DNA from 3 places in the Paenibacillus sp. YAF4_2 genome. Region 2 is predicted to be linked to each of the others. Evidence: a T-box and tRNA genes for the amino acid it is inferred to sense, from the RefSeq annotation. Region 2 holds a T-box; the other regions hold tRNA genes.
What was found. The T-box of region 2 lies ahead of thrS (threonine--tRNA ligase). A T-box ahead of a tRNA ligase gene usually reads a tRNA of that ligase, here a tRNA-Thr.

Region 1 (3,280 bases), on a different contig from region 2:
TGGCCTGCTCCGTTGTGGTTGCCGTTGGTGATGCGGCAGATAGGCTGCAGCAGCAGCTCGTGGAAGCAGCTGACCATATCAAGATCGGCAACGGATTAGAGGAGGACGTATTCCTTGGCCCTGTGATTAGACAGGAGAATAAGGATAGGACGATTGGCTATATTGAGCTGGGGGTAAAAGAAGGAGCACAGCTTATACGTGATGGGCGTCTGGATACAGTTGACGAAGAGGGTTATTTTATCGGACCAACCATCTTTGATCATGTGAACCCGAGCATGACGATCTGGAAGGAAGAGCTGTTCGCACCAATACTTGCGATTGTGCGGGCGGCGTCTTTGCAAGAGGCGATTGAGATCAGCAATCAGTCGGATTTCGCTAATGGCGCCTGCCTGTATACGGACAGCGCGAAGGCGATTCGCCAATTCCGTGAGCAGATCGATGCTGGGATGCTGGGGATCAATCTTGGCGTGCCTGCGCCGATGGCCTTTTTCCCATTCTCGGGTTACAAGAACTCCTTCTATGGGGATCTTCATGCTAATGGCCGGGATGGCGTAGAGTTTTATACACGTAAGAAAATGGTTACCGCCCGTTATTAATGATAAATGGCTGAAGGAAGGAGAGTGGAGTCATGTCGATTAATCAAGAAGAGGCAGATCTGATCGCCAAGGATCGCCAGTATGTATGGCACGCTATGTCACCTTATAATGAACAGGCACCTCCCATGGTTGTTACGGAAGGGAAAGGCTCATGGATTACCGATAACGGGGGAAACCGCTATTTGGACGGGATGTCGGGACTATGGTGCGTGAATGTTGGCTACGGCAGAGAAGAGCTCGCTCGCGCAGCCTACGAGCAGCTTAAAACTTTGTCCTATTATCCGCTGACACAAAGCCATGTTCCTGCAATCCGACTCGCTGAGAAGCTTAATGAATGGCTGGAGGATGATTATATCATCTTCTACTCCAACAGCGGCTCCGATGCAAATGAAGTGGCGTTTAAGATCGCAAGGCAATATTTTGAGCAATCCGGTGCTCCAAGCCGTTACAAATTCATCTCCCGCTACCGGGCGTATCATGGCAATTCGATGGGGGCCCTTGCCGCAACCGGGCAAGCTCAGCGCAAGTATATGTATGAACCACTTGCCGGAGGCTTCCTCCATGTTCGTCCACCTGACAGCTACCGCCGCCCCGAGGGAATGACGATTGAACAGTTTAATCTGCAATGTGCGCTCGATATCGAACAGACCATTAATTGGGAAGGTCAGGAGACCATAGCGGCAGTCATTATGGAACCAGCGATCACAGGTGGTGGAGTAATCGTTCCGGAACCGATTTATCTAGAGAAAGTGCGAGAAATCTGCACAAAGTATGGTGTGCTCCTCATCATAGATGAGGTGATCTGCGGATTTGGACGTTCCGGCCGGAAGTTCGGTCATATGAATTACGGTATTAAGCCGGATATTGTAACGATGGCGAAAGGCTTAACCAGCGGCTATCTTCCTTTGTCGGCCACAGCGGTGCGTAAAGACATTTATGAAGCATTCAAAGGGAAAGAGATGTACAGTCATTTCCGCCATTTGAATACTTTCGGCGGATCACCGGCATCCTGTGCACTAGCTCTAGCGAATCTGGAGATTTTGGAACGGGAGCAGCTGGTCGAACGGTCTGCAGCGTTGGGTGAACGGTTATCGGAGGAACTTTCGGTGCTGCTGGAGCATCCGATTGTTGGGGATATCCGAAGCTTTGGATTCTTAATGGGGATTGAGCTCGTAAGTGATAAGCAAACGAAGGAGCCATATCCGCTTGCCGGCGTCGTTCGAATCATTGGAGAGTGTAAGGCAAAGGGGTTAATAATCGGCAAAAACGGCGATACCGTCGCAGGCTACAATAATGTGCTTACGATCAGTCCGCCGTTGTCATCTACCGATGAGGATGTCACCTTTATTATCGAAACGTTAAAGGAAGTCTTTGGGAATCTTAAAGTTTAGGAAAACAAAAAAAGCCTGATCGCTATCAAGCTTCCTGAATGTTAGCTCTATGGTCGGGACACCAGGTGCTCTACCAAGCTGAGCTACGTCCTGGAAAAAAAAGATGGTGCCGGCGATAGGAGTCGAACCCACGACCTACTGATTACAAGTCAGTTGCTCTACCAACTGAGCTACACCGGCATATTGTTTTGTATCGGGCACAAAACGTATTATGCCACAGCTTGTACCGATTATGCAACCCCTTTTTTGAAAAAAGTTTTTAACGTTTTTTTGCCTTGAAATGAACGACTGCACTGTACTGCATTTTCCCTGTATTCGGATTAAAAACAGCATGATGCTGGACTTGATGAACTTGCAGCAGCAGTGCTTTATTATTCTCAATTTGCTGGTCAATCCTTAGCTCCAGCGTACGCAAATCGCCTGCTTCAAAAAACTCAACCTTATCTTCAATCAGATCTAACCGAAATTCCATTCTGCACGTCTCCTGTCAATGTAAGGTGAATCTATTATACCGTTATTACTAATGGTTTCAAAGAGTTGAGCCGATAGTAATAGAGGGATGGCAATAGAACCATTTTTTGTTTACAAAAAGGTAGATTTATCCTAAACTAGTGCCTGTGTCGAAAATAGTCGTAATTACACTGAAAAAGGCAAACTTGTCGAAAGGCAAGGACGCAAAGTTATGGGCCTAATGCTGGATATAGCGATGGTTGCCAGACCGCCGGATGCAGGACATAGTGCCTTAACCAGCTATCCGCCCGTCTTTGGCCGGATAGCTTATTTGTTTATTCAGTGACAGCGAGGAGAGACGAGGATGAAGGAACGGGTTAAAAGTGCATTACAATGGCTGGGATCAAGCAAACGGGTTTTGGGTGGCAGACGTAAGATAGGAGTCAGATTGCTCCTGTTAGCCAGTATTATTACTTTCTTTAACGTAGTGGCTGGTGTATTTATTTACACGCAGAACCTATCGGTATCACATGCTGTAAAAGAAACAAATACGTTAACTAGTGCGCAGCGCGAGTATGAGGGGATATCCAATACGCTGCTTCAGACGCTGCTCTTGATGATTAACTCGATTGAGAACAACAATGACAGCACTGCAGCTGCGGTGGTGGATCCAAAAGAACGTCTGGCGGACATGCCTGGTCAACTGGAGCATTTGAAGAAAACGTTCGAGAAGCTGGACAAAATGTTTCCGGCAGAAGAAGAACAGCAGAATTATGTTGGACAAGGTAACATCTATGAGATCGCGTATAACGATTTGAAGAGCTCTAATGTAACGGAGTTCGA
Region 2 (3,280 bases):
GCTTCCTCCTCAGAAGAATAATTCCCAAACGGTCCAAGCTTTATTCATAACAATTAGATTGCCTTAGTTGCGATCTCTTGAGTAAGCAGCTCAATCAGTTCAGCTACCGGCTTAGCACCGATATCGCCTTCGCCGCGCTTACGTACCGACACAGCACCTGCCTGTGCTTCATTCTCGCCAACAACAAGCATATATGGCGCCTTCTCAAGCTGTGCTTCACGAATCTTGTAACCCAGCTTCTCGTTGCGCAGATCGCTCTCAACGCGAATACCAGCTTCCCTCAGCTTTTCTTCCACTTCACGTGCATATGCTTCGTACGCAGTGGATACCGGAATAACTTTAGCCTGCACCGGGGACAGCCATAGCGGCAATGCGCCTGCGAAGTTCTCGATCAAGAAGGCAGTCATCCGTTCCATTGTACTAATGATACCGCGGTGGATAACGACTGGACGATGCTTCTTCCCATCTTCACCGATGTACTCCAGTTCAAAGCGGTCGGGCAGCAGGAAGTCGAGCTGTGCAGTCGACAGTGTCTCTTCCTTACCAAGCGCTGTCTTGATCTGAACGTCAAGTTTCGGACCGTAGAATGCCGCTTCACCTTCTGCTTCAAAGAACGGCAGGCCAAGCTCTTCTACTACTTCACGAAGCATACGCTGGGACATTTCCCACATTTCGTCATTTTGGAAGTACTTCTCTGTATCTTGCGGATCCCGGTAAGACAAGCGGAAGCGGTATTCTTTAATGCCGAAGTCCTCGTAGACCTTGCGGATCAGATTCACTACGCGTGCGAACTCTTCCTTGATTTGATCCGGGCGGCAGAAGATATGGGCATCATTCAGTGTCATCGCACGTACGCGGTGCAGACCAGTCAATGCACCGGACATTTCATAACGGTGCATGGTGCCCATCTCTGCAATACGAACCGGCAAATCGCGGTAGCTTCTCATATCGCTCTTATATACCATCATATGATGCGGGCAGTTCATTGGACGAAGAACGAGTTCCTCGTTATCAAGTGCCATAGGCGGGAACATGTCCTCGCTGTAGTGCTCCCAGTGACCGGAGATTTTGTACAGCTCAACGTTAGCCAGAACCGGTGTGTAGACATGCTCGTAACCAAGACGCTCTTCAAGGTCAACGATGTAACGCTCGAGCGTACGGCGAACCTTAGCGCCGTTTGGCAGCCATAGCGGCAAGCCTTGGCCAACTTCGCGGGAGAACGTGAACATCTTCAACTCTTTGCCGAGCTTTCGGTGGTCGCGTTTCTTTGCTTCTTCCAAGAAGTGCAGATGCTCATCCAGCTCCGCTTTCTTCGCAAAGGCAGTTCCGTAAATACGCTGAAGCATCTTGTTCTTCGAATCGCCGCGCCAGTAAGCGCCAGCTACGCTAAGAAGCTTGAAGGCTTTAATACGGCTAGTGGATGGCAAATGTGGTCCACGGCAAAGATCGAAGAACTCGCCTTGGTCGTACATGGTAATGACCGAATCCTCAGGCAGATCACGAATCAGTTCAAGCTTCAGGTTATCATCCAGCTCTGTAAAGATTGCAAGAGCCTCTTCACGGCTGACTTCGCGGCGGCGAATGTTGAGGTTCTCGTTAATGATACGCTGCATTTCCTTCTCGATCTTAATCAGATCTTCTGGAGTAAGCGATTGATCCATATCGATATCGTAATAGAAGCCGTCCTCGATAACCGGACCGATGCCCAGCTTCACATTAGCGTTGCCATATAAACGTTTGATCGCTTGCGCCATCAAGTGAGCTGTACTGTGGCGATAGACCTCAAGGCCGTCAGCAGATTCGATCGTAACGATCTCAATTGCGGAATCAGACTCAATTGGTGCGTACACATCAACCACTTTACCATTGATTTTACCAGCGATAGCATTCTTGCGAAGTCCCGGGCTAATCGAGCCTGCTACTTCTTCAATTGTTGTTCCAGCTTCGTACTCCCTAATGGCGCCGTCTGGAAAAGTAACTTTAATAGACATTGAATTTCCTCCTGAAAAAGTTGGCATAGCACGCGGGATGAACGCAAAAAAGCACCCATCCCGCAAAGGGACGAGTGCTTGTATACTCGTGGTTCCACCCTACTTCGATCGCTGCTTGATGAATCTACAACATAAGCAATCCTTGTATTGATCTGATAACGGAGACATCCGGTGCAGCTTAGTAATGGTACGCGATAATCGACCACGTTCAACTGCACAGCTACAAAGGGGTATATTCGCTAATGTCTTGAAGGAAATTACAGCCGAGTTTCCTCTCTCTGGACCAACATTTGAAGCCAATACATGTCTTTGTCATTGCTGTTTGCATAGTTATGAGCATTATTATAACCGCTTGACCCCTAATCGTCAATAGATGCGGCTGTCAGGCTGGACGGATCCATTACCTTCAAAGACGGGACTACAGGCTGGACATTGTGTACAGACGGATACCCGGTTATCAAAAATCGTCTCGATTGTCCTTATAACCTGCATATCATCCTGTCTGGTATGAATCATAATATGCTTTGGAGATACGGCAATGAGCGAGCTGATCACCATATCTTCAATATTCATTTCGGTCTCCAGCATTTCAGCAACTAACTTGTCCGAGTGGGGCTTCGGTTCAAAAGGCTGAAACTTTTCATTGAACAGGACAAAATCATGGCTGCCCTTGTGTACAAGGTGAACGATAGGCACCTTCGACTCCTGCAGGCCTACAAAATATTTGAGCAGCGAAATAAACTCCTGGTATTGCTTATCAAGCACGTATTCATCCAAAGCATAATCTACAATTTCAGCTAATTCCGTTCGATAAGGCTGCAGCCTAAATGAAGTTAATCCGGTCAAGTTCAAAGCCGAATTCTCCTGCAGGTATCGGTCAATCTCATCGGCTACCTTCGTTTTGCGGCGCTGCCTGTCAGCATCAAGAAATCTCGTCCCAAGGCCATCCCATTCTGTACCGTGAAGCAGCTCGTGGCAATATTTTTCAATAACAGGTGCGTCAATAGCGTGGTTATTCCTGTATTTTCTCCGAATGATGGCTGCCAGGATATGCGGCTCCATATCGGTTACGATGAATTCGGCTAGTGCCTTGGAAGCAGCTTGGTACACCGATTGGCTATGGTCAGCCAGATGAAAATAAGGCAGGATCGCTTGGCAGCTAATCTCCTTTTCTGATAGCAGCGTGTATTGTATGGCTTCTCCTTCGATGTGTGCGATATGTAGATCAGTTGTTGTGTACTCCGCCATCAACGCCGCTAATTGGGCAGCCGATTGCTCCATGTTCGAAG
Region 3 (3,280 bases), on a different contig from region 2:
GGTAATAATTGCCTTTTTTGTAGTCACTGCTGCTGCGGCCGTAGTGTCCTTGTCCATAGTTTCCTTGCTGACCATGTTTATTATAATGTTTGCCGGTAACGGAACCGAGGAGTCGTTGTAACAAGTGTCTAATCATGTTAATGACCTCCTAAAATGAATTATCATACTAATGGCCGTATTCAGGCCATATGAGATGATTCGTACTTCGTAAGCGTGTACCTTTAATTAAGTCTATTTCACTGATTTGAAACACCTCAGACTTATAAATTAATACGCATTTGTAAAAAGCAGGTTTCGTTCATCTTCGTTCATCTTCGTTTATTCCGCGTTTGGAATGAGGAACCAAAGCGGATCTGCTCCCGTATGTGAAGGCAGGGAGGGATTCCTATCTGGTGGAAGCAATGGATAAATAATTGGATGGACTACCCTCTAAGACAGGGGATGGTCTGGGGCGGGAAATACCGGATCGAGGAATTTCTGGGGATGGGCAGTTACGGTCAGGCCTATCGCTCGACGGATTTGCGGAGGGGCGAAGCCGTTCTTCTGAAGCGGGCAAAACCAAGCAAGCGCGATACCGGCCGGAGATTGCTGGAGCGGGAAGGCGATATACTTCAAAAGCTTGAACATCCGCAGATGCCGAAGCAGTTGGACAGGGTTGTTCACCGCCGGGAAGAGGCGCTTGTTATGACCTATGTAGAAGGCGTCACGGCAGAACAAGCTATTCTGCTTGAAGGAAGAACGTTCACGCAGCAGGAAGCCTTGCGCATCATAGAGGCTTTGTTATCTCCCTTGCAGTATCTGCATGAAGCGGGTTATGTGCATCGGGATGTGCGAATCCCGAATGTTATGATGAGTGCAAAGGGAATTTATCTGATTGACCTAGGCTTGGCCTGCAGGATTGGTGAAGAGAACCCTGCCGGGCGAGACGCTGCCGGACCGCCAAGCGGCTTCGCGGACAGCTGGGGAGCCGTGAAGTTTCGCATGCGCCAGCCGGATCGGACCAGCGATTTATATGGGCTTGGGCATCTCTTCCTGTTCCTGATGTATGCCGGATATACGCCGCAGGAGGGCGAGAAGGAACGGAGTTGGGAGGAGGAACTTACGCTTAAGTCGGAAATCAGGAGCTTCGTGAGAGGATTGCTTGACAGCAGGTGGCAGACGGTAACCGAATGCGGGCGGGTATTGGAGCAGATTCTGGATCATTATTCCTCGGGAAATAACGAATAAAGCGGCAAAATGTCGAATTCGGCTAAGGAATCGCGATAGAGCTCCGCTCCTGAATATGGAAGGAATCCAGTTGACATTTACTCCGGAAGTTCGTATCCTAAAATTGTCTAGCTGATGTAGCTCAGGGGTAGAGCAACGCACTCGTAATGCGTAGGCCGGGGGTTCAATTCCTTCATCAGCACCATTTTACGAAAAAGTCCGTTAAATCAACGTTTTGTCGACGTTGAGTGTTACGGATGATCATACGTAGGGCTACGCATTCCGCGCAAGTATACGGATGTGCGTAGCCCCATAATACGGGGCCTTTCGCGAAATTTGCGGAAGGTTTTTAAGTTGTCAAATCAATGTATCTCTTACATTCAGATAATTCTGCGATACCAATCTAAAAGTGCATTTTGAACTGCGGTTTTAATCTCTTTTTCGATGAAACTTCCTGAGTATATACGGGTCGAATACGAATCAAACACAGCATCGATGTTGATGCGATCTAAACTGGTTGCCGACACCCATAGGCCAAATATCCTTGAGTTTGCATATGAGATATAAATAGCTCGAGATCTATTCGATTGCATTTCTAAAGTACGATCAGTATCAACAAATGCTTTAATAACTGGCATCATTTCAGACTTCACACGCTTTATCACATCGTTTACATCGTCTTGATCCCAGTTGCTTTTGTTTTTTTTCCCATTCTTCAATTTTTTCAATTGGTCTCGGAAGTCTACGAACTCATCTTCTTTACTCATTTAGTGTTACTCTCCTTTCCAAAATGTAATGCCTTGGCAGGGCTGTGCATCTCATGGTAAAAGGGTACGGATTATATTCCGTACCCTTTAAATAGGCACCTACAGAATGGATTTGACTTAACGAGGTGCATGAATCGAGATTGCTTGAATACTACGAGGATTAATGAACAAGACTTCATTATCGACCAAGAACAGTGCAGAATTCCCTTCAAATCCAAGGAATGTAGCATTGATCCCACGTGGACCAGTGTGGTCAAATACAACGTCTACACGTACCCCTGGAGAGAGACGGAATAGAATGCTTGGAGCTCCACCAAACCCTCCAACAGAACCAGAACCACAACTCATATTTTTTTCCTCCTTTCAATGAACCTTATACAAGATATGAGAGTTTGTTAGCAAACGACAAGGCTAATCTACTAATGAATTAATGGATTTTACGAGATTAACAATTTCGAGGTGCATGCAACGAGATTGCTTGAATACTACGAGGATTAATGAACAAGACTTCACCATCTACCAAGAACAGTGCAGAATTTCTTTCAAATCCAAGGAATGTAGCATTGATCCCACGTGGACCAGTGTGGTCAAATACAACGTCTACACGTACCCCTGGAGAGAGACGGAATAGAATGCTTGGAGCTCCACCAAACCCACTATTAAACCCACCATTAAAACCACAACCACAACTCATATATTTATCCTCCTTCAATGATTCTCATAAAAATATTTGCTAGCAAACGACAAGGCTGATCTACTAACGATGCAACGAGATTGCTTGAATACTACGAGGATTAATGAACAAGACTTCATTATCGACCAAGAACAGTGCGGAATTTCTTTCAAGTCCAAGGAAAGTGGCTTGGAGCCCCCGTGGACCAGTATGGTCAAATACAACATCTACACGTACCCCTGGAGAGAGACGGAATAGAATGCTCGGAGCTCCATCAAATCCTCTATTAAAACCTCCATTAGAACCAACACCACAACCACAACTCATATATTTTCCTCCCTTCAATGACTCTCAAACAAAATATGAGAGTCTGCTTTTATACTATTCAGATTTGAAAGAGAGGTATGGACGGCTGACTTAGTCGAAACGCATAAATTAATCGAGGTATATATTTATAGAGCAAAATATTTAGGCAACGAATGAATATTTATCTTCTTCCTGGTAAAAGATAACTTGGAAATTACGCCCCAAGGAGGATAACATGAACAAATCAATGATGCTGTGTTCGCTTGGCTTCCTCGTCGCAAGCTGCGGGTTTTCCAGTGCAGCAATGGCAAGCCAAGGACATGGCCAC

Region 1: it has a tRNA-Thr gene. The T-box ahead of thrS (threonine--tRNA ligase) is inferred to sense a tRNA for this amino acid. The anticodon was not compared.
Region 3: it has a tRNA-Thr gene. The T-box ahead of thrS (threonine--tRNA ligase) is inferred to sense a tRNA for this amino acid. The anticodon was not compared.

What each region holds. Positions count from the first base shown of each region.
Region 1 is NZ_JBFRCT010000009.1:91,564-94,843, forward strand. It holds gene AB4Y93_RS20620 (CoA-acylating methylmalonate-semialdehyde dehydrogenase) at 1-596, shown strand, start outside; gene AB4Y93_RS20625 (aspartate aminotransferase family protein) at 629-1,987, shown strand; tRNA gene AB4Y93_RS20630 (tRNA-Thr) at 2,092-2,167, opposite strand; gene AB4Y93_RS20635 (YrzA family protein) at 2,247-2,459, opposite strand; cyclic di-GMP riboswitch class I at 2,627-2,713, shown strand; gene AB4Y93_RS20640 (methyl-accepting chemotaxis protein) at 2,802-3,280, shown strand, end outside.
Region 2 is NZ_JBFRCT010000003.1:267,368-270,647, reverse strand. It holds gene thrS (threonine--tRNA ligase) at 54-1,991, opposite strand; T-box leader at 2,055-2,316, opposite strand; gene AB4Y93_RS08795 (putative sporulation protein YtxC) at 2,358-3,280, opposite strand, start outside.
Region 3 is NZ_JBFRCT010000005.1:336,518-339,797, forward strand. It holds gene AB4Y93_RS14560 (hypothetical protein) at 1-136, opposite strand, end outside; gene AB4Y93_RS14565 (serine/threonine protein kinase) at 418-1,227, shown strand; tRNA gene AB4Y93_RS14570 (tRNA-Thr) at 1,338-1,411, shown strand; gene AB4Y93_RS14575 (hypothetical protein) at 1,587-1,973, opposite strand; gene AB4Y93_RS14580 (hypothetical protein) at 2,091-2,321, opposite strand; gene AB4Y93_RS14585 (hypothetical protein) at 2,731-2,973, opposite strand; gene AB4Y93_RS14590 (superoxide dismutase family protein) at 3,188-3,280, shown strand, end outside.